One region of the Paenibacillus jepli genome, then DNA from elsewhere that is predicted to be linked to it. Evidence: riboswitches for the same ligand, from Rfam matches in the RefSeq annotation. Region 1 holds a riboswitch; the other holds the start of a gene.
The links. Region 1 has a riboswitch for ZMP and ZTP ahead of ABC336_RS22560 (bifunctional 5,10-methylenetetrahydrofolate dehydrogenase/5,10-methenyltetrahydrofolate cyclohydrolase). Riboswitches for the same ligand answer to the same signal wherever they lie in the genome.
Positions count from the first base shown of each region.

Region 1 (7,676 bases):
GCTTTCGGCGTCGAGCTGAGGGGAGCCGGTACCGACGAGAGTCCGTTTGTCTACTGCAAGCTGCAGGAAGTACTGGATGCCCATAGCGAGACGATCGAGGTGCTGCATGTGTTGAAGCCGATCGGCGTATGCATGGCTGGTGCGGACGAGTTTGATCCGTACAAGGATTGAGCGGGAGCTTCACGGTACAGCTTGTGCTCTGTAGAAAGGAGCTTAGCCCTTGTCTTGCTCCTGCTCAGTCAGACGCTGCCTGATCTTCTCCTCGTAAGGACCGAAAGCGGCGGCGGTCTGCCAGCCCCGCGATTCCATCAGCGACTGGTAGCGCATCCGTTTCAGCGAGAGCTCGCGGTCCAGCTTCACGCGCTCGCTGTCATCCCGGCAGCAGGCGAGGAGCTGCTCCAGCGAGACCATATCTTTGCGAAGCTGCATTTCCTCGGGGAGTACGCCGGCATTTTTGAGCAGCTTGTAGCTTGCGCGCAGCTCCTGCGGGACAGCCGCGTCGTCGTCCAGCTTCAGCGGCTTGCCTGCGCCCGGCAGCCGGTCAAAGTCCCCCTTGCGCATCGCCTCCTGAATCTTCTCCTCTACGATCGCTGACATCCAGTCCATCTCCAATCTCCTCCCCACATGCTTGTCCGGTCGCACCGGATAACTTAATGTTGTAGTATACCCATATGAGATCAGTTTATCATAATGCAAGTGTGGCGAGGAGGCGCGTTATGGGTATTACCCAGCATTATAGGGGTGAAGGCTTCAAAGCCTATATATTTAAAGACTTGAAGGCAGGTGGTTGAAAAAATGAGTGCTGCGACCAGCAAAGCGAAAAAGCTGGGTGAATATCTGAAATCGCGAAGGGAACGCTTGAAACCGGAGTCAGCCGGCATCGCGCCGGTCCGCAGTCAACGGCGTACGCCCGGTCTGCGGAGAGAAGAGGTGGCTATGTTGGCAGGGGTGAGCGTCACCTACTACACCTGGCTTGAACAAGGCCGGTCCGTCACGGCTTCAGTGGAGGTCATACGGAGTCTGGCAAAGGCGCTTCAGCTGACTACGGAGGAGAGCGCACACTTGTACCAGCTGTGGGACCCCAGTGAAGGGAAGGAGGGTGCCACCCCGGGTGGTGTCCATCAGGACAAGCTGCAGAGCACGGTCGATGCCTTTCCCTATCCTGCCTTCATTACCAATGACCGCACCGAGCTGCTGGTCTGGAACCGCGGGGTTGCCGAATGGCTAATTGACTTTGGTGAATTGCCGCCGGAGCAGCGCATTTTCATCAACCTGCTGTTCACCCATCCAGGTCTGCGCGAGCGGATTGTGGACTGGGAGGTGTTTGCGCAATTTGCCGTGTCGGTATTTCGGACGTATGTTGATCAGCATTCAGGCGATCTCTGGTATGAAACCGTTGTGGCCGAGCTCATCCGGGAAAGTCCCTCGTTTGCCGAGCTGTGGCTCCGTTATGATATCGGGATTCCGAAAGTCAGCCGGGTGATGGTGCAGCATCCAGCAGCGGAAGCGCCGAAGGTTTTTGATGTTCAATCCTGGTCCAGCGCCTCCGATACCGAGCGGGTGCATATGTGTCTGTACACGCCAGCACGATAGCCGGTGCCGGGTCGTATCCTGGTAATCTGGCTACTAGTATAACCTTGGAGTGGCTGGGCATCCCGCTGTCGGGTAGACTTTTCTTGCGGGTCCAACACATACAATACGAGGAGGTTGTACAACATGCAGACACGACAGCTGGGACGTCAAGGACTGGAAGTATCCGCGCTGGGGTTAGGGACGATGATGATGCCAGACGATGATCGATCCGTCCGCACGATTCATGGGGCACTTGATCTGGGGGTGACGCTCTTCGATACAGCCGATCTGTACGGGGATTTCACGGCAGGGCGATTTGGCGGCAACGAAAAGCTGGTGGGACGCGCATTCAAAGGAAAACGGGAGAATGCCATCATCGCTACCAAGTTCGGCATTACGCACGGACAGGGGCCGAAAGGCGATCCCGCTTATATCAAAAAATCGGTCGATGCCAGTCTGTACAGTCTCGGCACGGACTATATCGATCTGTATTACCAGCACCGGCCCGATCCGAACACGCCGATTGAAGAGACGGTGGGGACGCTGGCCGATCTCGTACAGCAGGGAAAAGTACGTTATATCGGATTGTCCGAGGCGCCGCCCGAGACGATCCGTCGTGCCCACGCGATACATCCGATCTCGGCTGTGCAGACCGAGTATTCATTATGGAGCCGTGAGCTGGAGGATGAGGTGCTGCCCGTGCTCCGGGAACTGGGCATCGGCCTGGTGCCTTACAGTCCGCTCGGCAGAGGCTTCCTGACCGGCCAGATCAAGAAGCCGGAGGATCTGCCGGCGGACGATTACCGTCACCATTTCCCCCGGTTCCAGGGTGACAATTTCTACAAAAATATCGAAGTCGTCGGCCTGATCGAGGAGATGGCGGCACGGAAACGGTGCACGCCTGCCCAACTGGCGCTTGCTTGGCTGCTGGCCCAGGGCGAAGGCGTCGTACCGATCCCCGGCACCAAGCGGCTGGAGCGTGTAGAAGAAAATCTCGGCGCCCTGCAGGTCGAGCTGTCGGCAGACGACCTCGCGGCAATCGAGCGGATCTCCCCCAAGAACGTCGCCGCGGGCAGCCGCTTTGGCGCCTTCTAGCTCCACTACGACCCGATTCGCGTGCGCGTGATCTCCAGGGCCTCGCTTTTCAGATCGGCGATCTCGCGGATCTGGGCGGCGAGGCTTTTGGCATAGCGCGTCTTGACGGCTTGGTCGCGAAGCGCGGCGAGATTGATCTCCACCGTTAGTCCGGCAGACTGGGCGGCCGCGTCGAAGAGGATGGCGCCGATCCCGAGGTCGGAGATGACATGCGGGTTGCAGATCGCAGCAAGGCGTTGCGTACAGCGGATGCCATCCCCGCATAGCCGGACCAGCTGCAGCGGTACCTCGATTGCCTCCTCGGTAGCCTTGTCGAGGGCTTGCCGGCGGGCGAGCTTGTCTTCCGCTGTCTCCTTGGGCAGCCGCAGCGCTGCCATGTAGCCGTCAAAGGCTGTAATATCCGCATGCATCAGACGCTCACAGGAAGCCGTCAACGTCTGCAGCAGCCGGATCGCTTCATCGGTCTGGCCGCGATGCTCGGCGTACTTGTCGCCCTGAGACAGCCGGGCGGCCATCGAGGTCATGGCTGCGGCGAGCGCCGCAGCCAGGGAAGCGACGCTGCCGCCGCCCGGCGTCGGCTCGGCACTGGCGGCACGCTCCAGGAACGTGCGGGTCGGATGATCCCAGGTAAGCTGCTCCGTCATTTCCACGCCTCCTCAAATTGTGTCCTGACAGCTGTCATCAAATTCTCGAACAGGATAGCGGTCGTCAAGGTGCCGACACCGCCAGGCACGGGGGATAATGCGGCGGCGCGGTCGCGCGCCTCGGACGAGACATCGCCGACGATTCGCCCGTCCTCTGTCTCATGGATGCCGGCATCGATGACAGCCAAGCCATCATGCACCATCGATCCCTTGACCGTATCGGGACGCCCTACGGCGACAAAGGCGATGTCGGCATGTCCCAGGTGAAAGGCAAGATCCGGGGTCCGCGAGTGACAGACGGTTACGGTCGCCTGCTCGTGCTGCAGCATATGGAAGAGCGGCATGCCGACGGTCTGGCCTCGGCCGACCAGGGTCACATTTTTGCCCTCCAGTGTATAGCCATAATGCTTAAGCAGCCGGATGCAGGCTTGAGGGGTTGCCGGGTACAGTCCGGGCTCGCCTGTCCTCGTGGCCTGCTGGTTCCAGTGGTTCACTCCATCGATATCTTTCTCGGCACAGACAGCATTCTCCAGATGCCTGCCCGCGAGATGCGGAGGCAGGGGCAGCTCGAGCAGGATGCCATGTACCCTCGGGTCCCCGTTCCAGGCTTCGAGCATGTTCAGCACTTCATCCTCGCTTACATCCGCGCTTGCGGTGTGCATCTCATAGTTGATGCCCAGCCTCTCGGCTACCTTCCGCTTGGCCGCGGCATAGTACGCCGATGCCGGATCACCCTCCACCAGCAGCACGGCCAGCGTGGGGTAGATCCCTTTTTGTTTGCATGCTCCAACCTCCATCTTGACCTGGCGGTACACCTCATCAGCAGCTTCCTTGGCTTTCATAATGACAGTCATTGCGGAAGACCTCCTTCAGAATAGGCTTCAAGAACGAAAAAAAGCATCTGTACGAAGCTCGTCATCAGACGAAGCCGCGTTCAGATACTTTTCCCAGGCGAACGGAATAGTCGGACCTGCAGGCTCCCTTGTGGTTGATTCCACTCGCATCGCCAGTTGCCGCAGGGTGTTTGATCTATTCTAGCAGAGAAGGGGAAAGTTGGAAAGAGGGGGTGGAGATTATTTTGGTGGCAGATACAGGCTCTAGCGAACTCTAACCGCAGAGATGCGCAGCCGACTGATATCGATCATCCATCGCTCGCCGTCGTAAAGCTGGGGCCGGAGCCTATCTTCGACGTTCTGGATGATCGCAGCCTGCTCGGGAGGACTAAGATCGGGTAGCAGAACTGAAGAAAAGCTGGCCAGCCATCTCTGCAGGCCGTCTTCCCCTTGCAGCGGTCTGGCATGCCCCGTGTGCTGGGCGTAGGTGACGCGAAAGCCGATCCGTTCGAGAAGGCTGGCGTACTGACCAATGGTGGGGTGATACCATGGGTTGCGGCCTTCCCACGCGTAGCCTTGACTCGTCAAGACCTGTTCGAGCCCAGTGAGGATCGCAGCAGTGTTGCCCTGCCCGGCGAACTCGGCGACGAACCGGCCGCCCGGGCGGAGCGCCAGTCGGATGGAAGCGGCGGCGGCTTCGGCGTCTGCGACCCAATGCAGGACCGCGTGGGAGAAAACCGCATCATAGGGATGCGCACTGCGGTAACTGGTCAGGTCCGACACCTGGAGATCCAGCTGCGGATGCTGCACACGGGCCCTGGCGATGGCTTCCGCCGAACTGTCGATGCCTTGCACAGCTGCTCCGGAGGCGGCGATCCGGGCGGTCAGATCCCCCGAACCGCACCCGGCGTCGAGGATACGCTCTCCCGGCCGGGGCTGCAGCAGCGCCAACAGCTCATCGATGGGCTGTTGGAACTGGCGCGCTGCGTCTGGACGGGATGGCCCATTCCAACCATGAGCCATCGTTCACGCCTCCTGAGACTGCTTGTGCCAGTCTTCCTCAGTCAGATCGGCATGGACGCCGATGCCAGCGCGGCTGCCGGAGGCTGCGGCGAAGATCAACTGGGAGGGCATAACATACGAAGCATCCCCTGCGGCGTAGACGCCGGATGCTGTCGTCCGTCCCATCGCGTCGACGACGAGACCGTCCATTTCATTCTTCTCGCATCCCAGAGATTCATGGAGCACGAGCTGCGGCACCTGGGCAGGGGAGAGGAAGCCGCCAGTGCGGGCGATCCGCGTGCCGTCAGTGAAGACAACCGCCTCCAGTTGTCCGTCCTGACCGGCAAATGCGGCAACCGGCGTGTCGATAACCCGTACGTTCCTTGCCGCCAACTGCTCTCTTTCCTCTTCCGTTACCGTTCCTTTTCCGTTGGTGCACAAGATAAGGTCGCGGCTCCAGTTCATGAGCAGCTTGGCCTTATGGAAGAGATCGCTGTTCTCCGAGAGGGCGACCAGCGGCTGATCGCGCAGCTCCCAGCCGTCGCAGAACGGGCAGTTGAACAGGCTCTTGCCATAATATTCGCGGGCCCCGTCGATTTCGGGCAGCACTTCTTTGAGCCCGGACGAGAGGATGATCTTGCGCGCCCGAATCCGCTTGCCTGCTGCCGTCTCCAGCTCGAAGCCATCTTCGAGCCGCCCGATGCGGATGACCTCCTCCTCGTGATGCTCTACACTCGGATAACGCAGCACTTCCTCATAACCGATGCGGCGGAACTCTTCAGGCTTGATACCATCACGGGTAATAAACCCGTGAGAAGCATGCGTCACCGCATTGCGCGGCTGATTGTTATCCAGCAGAGCTACGCGCCGCCTGGCCCGGCCGAGTACAAGCGCAGCGTTCAAACCGGCGGGGCCGCCGCCGACGATGGCACATTCGTAAGTATTCATTGTCATTTTCCTGCCTCCTTAGCGGATTTAACAGACTCTTTAAGTCCTTTATTGAGACAATAAAAGATCTTGTGTATCTATAATAGTCGTGATTGCGCCAGAATGTCAAGCGCATCTCACGTCTCTTATGTGCGAAAGAATCGCTTCCCTTTCCGGAACGCATGTTTCATAATCAAGAGAGAACTGAACAAGTCGATTTTATACTCAAAGGTGGCGTTCATCATGCAGATCGAAAAAGCAACCGAAGCACACGTCGGCGATGTGGCCGAACTGGCCTTCCTGCTATGGCCGGACAGTGAAAAAGAGGAACTGCGGACGGAGTTCGCGGCGATGCTGCATTCTGACAACAATCAAGTCCTTGTTGCTGTCGCTGGTGAAGCACGCATCGGATTTATTCATTTGTCGTTAAGAAAAGATTATGTCGAGGGGGCCGTCAGCAGTCCGGTTGGCTTTGTCGAGGGCATCTATGTGGCAGAGGGACATCGCGGTCAGGGCGTCTCCCGGGCACTGGTGAAAGCAGGATCCGAGTGGGCCAGAGCCGCGGGCTGCCGCGAGCTGGCGTCCGATACAGAGCTTCATAACACTGGCAGCCAGGCGTTTCACGAGCGGGTAGGCTTCCGGGAGGCTGGACGCATCGTCGCTTATATCAAGGATTTGTAGGGGAGACAACGCTATGCCGCGATTTTTACAGCGCTACGGCTTGCTGATCTTGGCCGGGATCATCCTGCTCGGCGGGATCGGCGCATCGGCAGCTGCCATGCTGGTGACCGTCGTCCGGATGGAACGGATCGTACTGTCGCTGGATACCGGTGTATCCATTCTCATGAAGCCGGGCAAGTACCAGGTATTTCGGGAATTCGAGCTTCACGGGTCGCTCCTTCCCTTTAGCGCCACGTTCACGCCCAGCGAATCGCTGGGAAACCAGGTGCGCAGCCTGCATGTGCAGGTGTTCAATGACCAGCAGGAGCTGCGCGTGCTCCCCGACACATCTACGACTTATACGGTAAACGGTACAGGAGGACAATCTGTCTATCGGTTTCAAGTAGAGGAGGAGGGCTGGTATACGGTTGCGCTGACGTTGGATGATGAAGGCGATCCGGGCAGTTACACGCTCCGCAAAGATTTCATGAGCGATCTATTCCTTATGCTCAAGCAAATGGGAATCGTACTGCTCGCATTCTTGATCTGCGGCACAGCGGGGACGATCGTCTGCGTCCGGAGCTTCCGGGCCGAGCGCCATCTTCCACTGGGTGCGCCGCAAGCAGGGCAGGGGGATATGCGCATACCGTGATTGTCCGGCGTCTGAACGCGAAGTCGTGGTCTGCTTTTCAGGCTTGGCTGGAGGAAGCAGCCGGATAGGACGAGAAAAGGGGCGAAGCGAATTTGCCAATGCATGAACTGGTGTTTGTCTATGGCACGCTGCGCTGCAGCGAATGCAACCATGCGGCATATCTGTCGGACAGCGAGCTGGTGTCCGGACAAGCCCGACTGGCGGCGCAGTTATGGGATACGGGACTTGGTTATCCGGCGATTGTCCTGGATGCTGAGGCATGTACTCACGGCGAGCTCTACCGGGTGACAC
Region 1 is NZ_JBDFMD010000001.1:5,289,709-5,297,384, forward strand. It holds gene ABC336_RS22535 (RtcB family protein) at 1-171, shown strand, start outside; gene ABC336_RS22540 (DnaJ family domain-containing protein) at 214-606, opposite strand; gene ABC336_RS22545 (helix-turn-helix transcriptional regulator) at 796-1,593, shown strand; gene ABC336_RS22550 (aldo/keto reductase) at 1,717-2,667, shown strand; gene ABC336_RS22555 (cyclodeaminase/cyclohydrolase family protein) at 2,673-3,311, opposite strand; gene ABC336_RS22560 (bifunctional 5,10-methylenetetrahydrofolate dehydrogenase/5,10-methenyltetrahydrofolate cyclohydrolase) at 3,308-4,165, opposite strand; ZMP/ZTP riboswitch at 4,250-4,334, opposite strand; gene ABC336_RS22565 (class I SAM-dependent methyltransferase) at 4,409-5,167, opposite strand; gene ABC336_RS22570 (NAD(P)/FAD-dependent oxidoreductase) at 5,171-6,100, opposite strand; gene aac(6') (aminoglycoside 6'-N-acetyltransferase) at 6,317-6,754, shown strand; gene ABC336_RS22580 (hypothetical protein) at 6,768-7,385, shown strand; gene ABC336_RS22585 (gamma-glutamylcyclotransferase family protein) at 7,484-7,676, shown strand, end outside.

Region 2 (7,676 bases), 1.0 Mb from region 1:
ACCGGTCCGGGCGGCCCAGTCCGACCCGGGCCGATCACGTGGCGGAGGATCTGGGCGGGCGGATCGACGGGCTCGTCGACGGCGGGCCGACGGGCATCGGATTGGAATCGACCGTCATCCAGGTGGTCGACGGCCGGATCGTCATCCTCCGGCCCGGTGGGGTCACTGCCGAAGCGCTCAGCCGCTTCGCCGAGGTGAGCCGGACGCCTGACAGGCGTGCGCCCCAGCTGCCCGTAACCGGCTCGTCTGACGGGAGTGCGCCGCAGCGGCCCGCGACGGGCTCGGCGGACGTCACTGCCGGGGGTCTCGCAGTCCCTCAGCGCGAGACCGCGTCATCCGCCGCAGTCGAGCCGGAGGCGCCCCGTTCTCCCGGCATGAAGTATGCTCATTATGCGCCGAGGGGCGAGATGCAGCTCGTGCAGGGTGCGGCTGTCCGGATGCAGGAGTATATCCAGTCCGCGATCGACGCGGCCCGGGCGCGGGGAACTGTCACCGGCGTGCTTACGTATGCGGAGCATGCTGCGGATTACCGCGCCGACGTCGTCCTGGCGATCGGTTCGCTAGTAGAGCTGGAGACGGCAGCGCAGGGCCTGTATGCCGCGCTGCGGGAGATGGACAGCAGCGGCGTGGAGCGCATCTGGGCGGAGGCGTGTCCGGCTGGCGGGATCGGCGACGCATTGATGAACCGTCTGGTCAAAGCCGCAGGCCACCGCGTTGTGGAAGTATAGCGCAAGCCAGAAGATGCGTGGACGAGAAATTTTCCCGCATGCCGCAGCTAGTCTGTTCCTGATCCTGTCAGTCCTAGTGCAGATCTCGTGAGCCCCCGTACAGAGCTGATAAGGCGACAGTCTTGCCGTCCAGCTCTGCATAACGCTAACAGGCTATATGCCCCAAGCGAGGCTTCCGTAAACGGCTCTGTGTCTCCATTGCCGCCAACTCAGTAAACGGTATTCTTCCTTTACCGACCCTCCCCGTTCCTCACACAGGGCTTGGTCATGTTTGCCGTCTTGTCCGCATATGCTGGATAACAAATGACGGATTGGACGTGGGGAGGACTGCCATCCATGATGGGTGAAGCTACCGTACCGGCAGGGCAGCTGATGACGATAGTGTTGATGGCCGTGGCGCTTGGGATGGATGCCTTCTCGCTGGGGATCGGGATCGGCCTGAAGGGGATCCGGCTGCGTCACGTGCTGAGGCTCAGCTGCGTGATCGCCTTGTTTCATGTGGCGATGCCCCTGCTGGGCATTCTGACGGGAAATTTTATGAGCGGCTTGCTCGGTCAAGTGGCGACTACAGCAGCGGGGGTTCTGCTATTCTTGCTGGGCGCGCATATGGTGTATCATTCGCTGCGTCCCGGCTCGGAGAGCAGCATCGATCACCGGTCGCTTTGGGGGACGCTGCTGCTGGGTCTTACGGTGAGTGTGGATTCTTTTTCGGTCGGCGTGTCACTGGGGATGTTCTCGGCGAACATGCTGCTGACCGTGCTGATGTTCGGCTTGTTCGGCGGTCTGATGTCGATCATTGGACTGTTGATCGGCCGCCGGGCGGGGGGCAGTTTGGGAGACTATGGCGAAGCGTGCGGCGGTATTATCCTGCTTGTATTCGGTCTGATGTTTTTATTCTGATCCGGATCTGGTGAAAATAAAGGGTACACTGGTGATAATGGAGAACTAGTATTATACATTGAACACATCTGTGTCTGCGCCGGCAGAAAGGAGAGTTGTGCCGTTGAAACGCATTTTATTCGTATGTACCGGCAACACCTGCCGCAGCCCGATGGCGGAAGCTTTGCTGCGCGATATGGCGGAGCGGGAAGGAATCGCGGTCGAGGTGCGGTCGGCGGGAGTGTCGACGGTAGACGGGCTGCCGATATCCGCGCATGCCTCCGAGACGCTGCGGCACCGTCAGATTAGTCACAATAAGAGCTCGCACGCGCTGACTGCCGAGGCGGTTAATTGGGCGGATCTGATCTTGACGATGACGGCCGGCCACAAGCGCCACCTGCTGGAGCGGTATCCGCAAGCCGTGGAGAAGAGCCACACGCTGAAGGAATATGTAGCCCGCGAGGAAGCGGTGCTGTCCGATATTGAAGAGCTGGAGCGTCTCTACACGGATCTGCATATGAAGCAGGCGCTTGGGGGACAGCTTACGGAGCAGGAGCGGGCGCGTCTGCTGGAGCTGGAAGCGCGGATCCCGAGCTTCGATATCGGTGATCCGTTCGGCGGCAGTCTGGCGCAGTACGAGATGACGGCGGAGGAGATTGCCGAAGCGGTCCAGAAGCTGCTGCGCAAGCTGAAGTAGCCGCTTGATTTTTGGATAGGGTTGCTATATAGTTAGGGTAACAATCAAGGATCCGGTGTAACTGGCGACGGAAGTGGGCAACCACGGGGGAGCATCGGAACATAGGGCCGGTCGCCTGGGCAAAGAGCAGCGTGCATTGCACGTCATGCTCTTTTTCGTCTTTTGAGGGTGATTCGGGTATAATGGGGAGAGCAAAACATAAGCACACGCTTCCGAAGTGAGTTTTCCTTCGGAAAACTAAGCATATGCTTTCGAAGCAGTTTTGCTTCGCAAAACTTAAGCACACGCTTCCGAAGTGAGTTTTCCTTCGGAAAACTTTTAGGAGGGTTCGTATGAAAATTGCAATCGGCGCTGACCATGCGGGGTACCGCTTGAAGGATGTCGTGATTCCTTTCCTGGAGTCGCTGGGGCACGAGGTGCAGGATTTCGGCTGCAGCTGCGAGCAATCGGTCGATTATCCCGACTATGCTCTCGAAGTATGCAACCAGGTGATCGAAGGGACAGCCGAGCGCGGGATTCTGATCTGCGGGACCGGTATCGGGATGTCCATCGCCGCCAACAAGATTCCCGGCATCCGCTGCGCCCTGACGCATGATCTGTTCTCCGCCAAAGCGACCCGCGAGCACAATGACACCAATGTGCTGGCTCTCGGCGAGCGCGTCATCGGACCTGGCGTAGCCCAGGAGATCATCAGGATCTGGCTGGAGACGCCGTTCTCCGAAGGTGAGCGGCATATCGGCCGCGTAGGTAAGGTCAAGGCGCTCGAAGACAAATATTCCTCGCATCCTTAAACGGGAGGCATGCTGAATGAATACGGAACTGCAGGCGATAACAGCCGATACGACAGCGACGGTGCGCGAGCTGGCCGAAGCGGCGGGGCTGCGCAGCGGCCAGCTGCTGGTTATCGGCGTCAGTACAAGCGAAGTGGCCGGTCGGCGGATCGGCACCTCAGGGACGCAGGAGATCGCGCAGGCGATCTATGAAGGCATCGAGGCGGTGCGCCGGGAACGGGGCTTCTACCCCGTCTACCAGTGCTGCGAGCATCTCAACCGGGCGCTCGTGCTGACGCGCGAGGCAGCGGAACGTTACCGGCTGGAGGAAGTAGCAGCCGTACCGATCCCGGGCGCAGGCGGCTCGATGGCGGCCTACTCGTACCGGATGCTAAATGATCCGGTGCTGGTCGATGCCGTACAAGCCGATGCCGGCATCGATATCGGCGATACGCTGATCGGCATGCATCTGCGCCGTGTTGCGGTCCCGCTGCGTCCTGCGATCCGCAGCATCGGAGCAGCTCACGTCACGATGGCGACGACGCGGCCGCGGCTGATCGGTGGTGCAAGGGCAGTATATACGCTGGACGGCCAGCCGGTGCTGGGGGAGGCCGAGTCCGCCCCCGAGCAGCGGGGCGGCACATGTGATTAGAGATTCAATCCATTACTATATTTGATGCCCGCGCGCCGCGGCCCGCACCGGACAGACCGGCCAGGGCCGGGCGGAGCCGGCATCCAGGGAGGATATTATTACTTATGGAACATCTGCGCAAACAGGATCCCGAATTGCTCGCGGCGCTTGGCCTGGAGCTGAAGCGTCAGCGCGACAACATCGAGTTGATCGCATCGGAGAATATCGTCAGTGAGGCCGTGCTCGAAGCCATGGGCTCTGTGCTGACCAACAAGTATGCCGAGGGCTATCCGGGCAAGCGTTTCTACGGCGGCTGCGAGCACGTCGACATCGCCGAGGACATCGCCCGCAACCGCGCCAAGGAGCTGTTCGGCGCCGAGCATGCCAACGTACAGCCGCACTCCGGCGCGCAAGCCAATATGGCAGTCTATCTGGCAACGCTCAATCCTGGCGACACCGTGCTGGGCATGAACCTGGCGCATGGCGGTCACCTGACGCACGGCAGCCCGGTCAACGCTTCCGGTCTGCTCTACAACTTCGTCGCATACGGCGTCGAAGAGGATACCTTTACGATCAATTACGACGAAGTCCGCAAGGCCGCGTTCAAGCATCGCCCCAAGATGATCGTGGCCGGCGCAAGTGCTTATCCGCGGATCATCGACTTTGAGAAACTGGGCCAGATCGCAAACGACGTGGGCGCGCTGTTCATGGTCGACATGGCGCATATCGCCGGTCTCGTGGCGGCAGGTCTGCATCCGAGTCCGGTACCGCACGCGCATTTCGTGACGACGACAACACATAAGACGCTGCGCGGTCCGCGCGGCGGTCTGATCCTGTGCCGCAAGCCGTGGGCAGCAGCGATCGACAAAGCGGTGTTCCCTGGCTCGCAGGGCGGTCCGCTCATGCATATCATCGCTGCCAAGGCGGTCGCCTTCGGCGAAGCGCTGCAGCCGTCCTTTAAGGAATACGCCCAGAAGGTTGTGAACAACGCTCGCGTACTGGCAGACGCACTGGCCGGCGAGGGGCTGAACATCGTCTCCGGCGGCACAGACAATCATCTGATGCTGGTCGATACGCGCGGCCTGAACATCACAGGCAAGCAAGCCGAGCATCTGCTGGATCAAGTCGGCATCACTGTCAACAAAAACGCGATTCCGTTCGACCCGACTTCGCCGTTCATTACCAGCGGCATCCGGATCGGTACGCCTGCCGCTACCTCCCGGGGCATGGACGAGGCTGCGATGAAGGTCATCGCCGAGGTCATCGCAATGACGCTCAAAAATCCTGAGGACAGCGACGTATTGGCCAAAGCGGAAGCACGGGTACGCGAGCTGACCGCGCAATACCCGCTTTACCCTGGGCTGCAATATTAATTCCACTGGCAGGGCCAGATCCAACAAAGACTCCAATGCCGCTGCAAGCGGCGCTGGAGTCTTTGTTCTGTTGATTGCTGTACAATTAATCCGACTGGCTCTGGGTCTGCTTATTTAACCCGCCGTCTCGACTTGCCTGTGATGGATTGGAAGGTATCCATGAGCTTCTGGCGGGCCTGCTTGTTGCGGAGCAAGTAAGCGGCTCCCATGCCGAGTGCGGACATCAACATTCGTCTTTTCATCGATTATTCCTCCTCCTGGATAATGGTCAACCAAGCTTGCTGACGGTGTTTATTAGAATTACCCGTTGATGCGGCGCTTAAACAAACGACGCACCGCCTCAACGGAAGGGGGCTGCTGGACGGTACGGGAATGCGATATAAGGGTGTCGGGCGGCTTTTGATATGGTACAGTGAGAGCAGTATATGCTTAATCAACAGCGGACTTTTTTAAACAACCTACGTAGTAAAGGAGCGGGTGCTGTGGAGCAGCTTATCGCAGGCGGTGCGATCGCAGGGCTGGTGATCGTACTCTCCTATTCATTATGGAAACGGAGTCAGCGTGCCTCAGCGGCCGGCCGGATCGGCTATCCCGCCCACCGGCCGCCCCAGACGCTCGGCATCTATCCCGGGAACCCGGCCTATGAAGCTGCGGTCCGGCTGGAGCAGTCGATTCCCGCTGATTATGAGCTGCGAGTCAAGGAGAGGCTGCAGCAGCGGCAACCGGAGCTGAGCGATACCGAATGGCAGTGGAGATGGCATGAACAGAAGCGTTTCCTGCTCATGGCCGCACTGCTGCGCCGGGTGGAGATGTACAGCGCACAAGTCGATGAGGTATGGCATGAGATGCTGATGTTCACAATGGAGTATCAGAAGATGTGCGAGAGGTTCTGCGGCCGGATGATCCATCATGCTCCGCACAGCGGGACGCCCCTGGTTGCGGGAGCGGCACAGCAGCTGGTGCCATCGGCCGAGCGGGCATGGTTCGACTGGGTATACGGCGAGCTATTCGGACCTGAGAATCCGGGGGCGCGGCTGTGGGGCGGGATGTACCGGACGCCGATGTCGCCCGGGCTGCTGGAGCTGTTAGGCCTGCCGGATGAAGATAAGGTGCGACGCGAGCTGTTCCATGCGGAGCTGGATGACAGCATCCCCGAGCTGATACAGGCGCGTGAAAACCTGCTGACGCAGGCCCGGGCCCAGATGGCAGCCGCACACGAACAAGCAGCGCGCGGCGAACGCCACTTGGACCGTGCCGCGTCCGATACGGCAAGCTGGTCGCTGCTGGGCGGCACGCTGATGCTGGCTTCGCTCACCGCGCCTGACGACCTGGCGGCGACAATGGACGAGGTCCTCGGACACCAGCAGCGGCAGCCTGGCTCCACGAGCAGCTGTGGCGGCGCCGCGGGTGGCGGGACAGAGCGAGATAACGACGGCAGCGACGAATCCTCCGGTGATGGCGGTGGCGGAGATACTTCGTGCAGCTCTTGCTCTGGCGGATGCGGATCTTCGTAACACTGTGACAAGCTTGTTGTGCAGTTCGTGCTTTACAGTGCTATAATATACAAGGCTTCGAGTCCGAAAAGAGATAAGCCCGCTTTTTCAATTCTAAGCATCTTAAGTCTTGCTTACCCCGCCAAACTATTGCCATGACTCGGCTAGGAGGATCCCCCGATGAGTAAACTGGTGGTCTGCGACCATCCCCTGATTCAACACAAGCTGACTTTTATTCGAGACAAACATACCAATACGAAGGATTTTCGTGAATTGGTCGATGAAGTGGCCACGCTGATGGCCTATGAGATCACGCGCGATCTGCCGCTGGAAGAGATCGAGGTAGAAACGCCGGTGGCGACGGCCACCTCCAAGGTTATCTCGGGCCGCATGATCGGCCTGGTGCCGATCCTCCGGGCGGGACTCGGCATGGTCGAAGGCATGCTGAAGCTGATTCCGTCAGCCAAGGTTGGGCATATCGGCTTGTTCCGCAATCCTGACACGCTCGATGCAGTAGAATACTATATCAATCTGCCGACCGATGCCAAAGACCGGATGCTGATCGTTATTGATCCGATGCTGGCTACCGGCAATACGGCGATCAAGGCGATCGACTCGCTCAAGAAGCAGAGCTGCACCCAGATCCGCCTGATGTGCCTGATCGCTGCGCCTGAGGGTGTCCGCGCGGTGCAGGAGGCCCATCCCGATATTGAGATTCATATCGCGGCCCTCGACGAGAAGCTCGACGAACACGGGTATATCGTGCCCGGCCTGGGCGATGCGGGAGACCGCATCTTCGGAACCAAGTAAGTCATCTGGCATCTCAGCAAGATCCCGGAATAGGAGTGATACCCGCATGAGCAAACTAAAAATAATGACGATTTTCGGCGTGCGCCCGGAAGCGATCAAGATGGCGCCGCTCATCCTGGAGCTGCAGCGTCACCCCGAACACATCGAGTCGATCGTGTGCGTGACCGCGCAGCACCGCCGGATGCTGGACCAGGTGCTCGAGGTGTTCCGTATCCAACCCGATTATGATCTGGATGTCATGAAGGACCGGCAGACGCTGCAGGAGATCACGGTCCGTGTCCTGCAGGGGCTGGAG
Region 2 is NZ_JBDFMD010000001.1:4,269,668-4,277,343, forward strand. It holds gene ABC336_RS18505 (L-threonylcarbamoyladenylate synthase) at 1-728, shown strand, start outside; gene ABC336_RS18510 (manganese efflux pump MntP) at 1,068-1,628, shown strand; gene ABC336_RS18515 (low molecular weight protein arginine phosphatase) at 1,732-2,304, shown strand; ZMP/ZTP riboswitch at 2,352-2,432, shown strand; gene rpiB (ribose 5-phosphate isomerase B) at 2,637-3,095, shown strand; gene ABC336_RS18525 (TIGR01440 family protein) at 3,112-3,726, shown strand; gene ABC336_RS18530 (serine hydroxymethyltransferase) at 3,831-5,078, shown strand; gene ABC336_RS18535 (hypothetical protein) at 5,189-5,320, opposite strand; gene ABC336_RS18540 (glycine-rich domain-containing protein) at 5,561-6,592, shown strand; gene upp (uracil phosphoribosyltransferase) at 6,752-7,381, shown strand; gene wecB (non-hydrolyzing UDP-N-acetylglucosamine 2-epimerase) at 7,428-7,676, shown strand, end outside.
Region 2: another riboswitch for ZMP and ZTP. It lies ahead of rpiB (ribose 5-phosphate isomerase B); the one in region 1 lies ahead of ABC336_RS22560 (bifunctional 5,10-methylenetetrahydrofolate dehydrogenase/5,10-methenyltetrahydrofolate cyclohydrolase).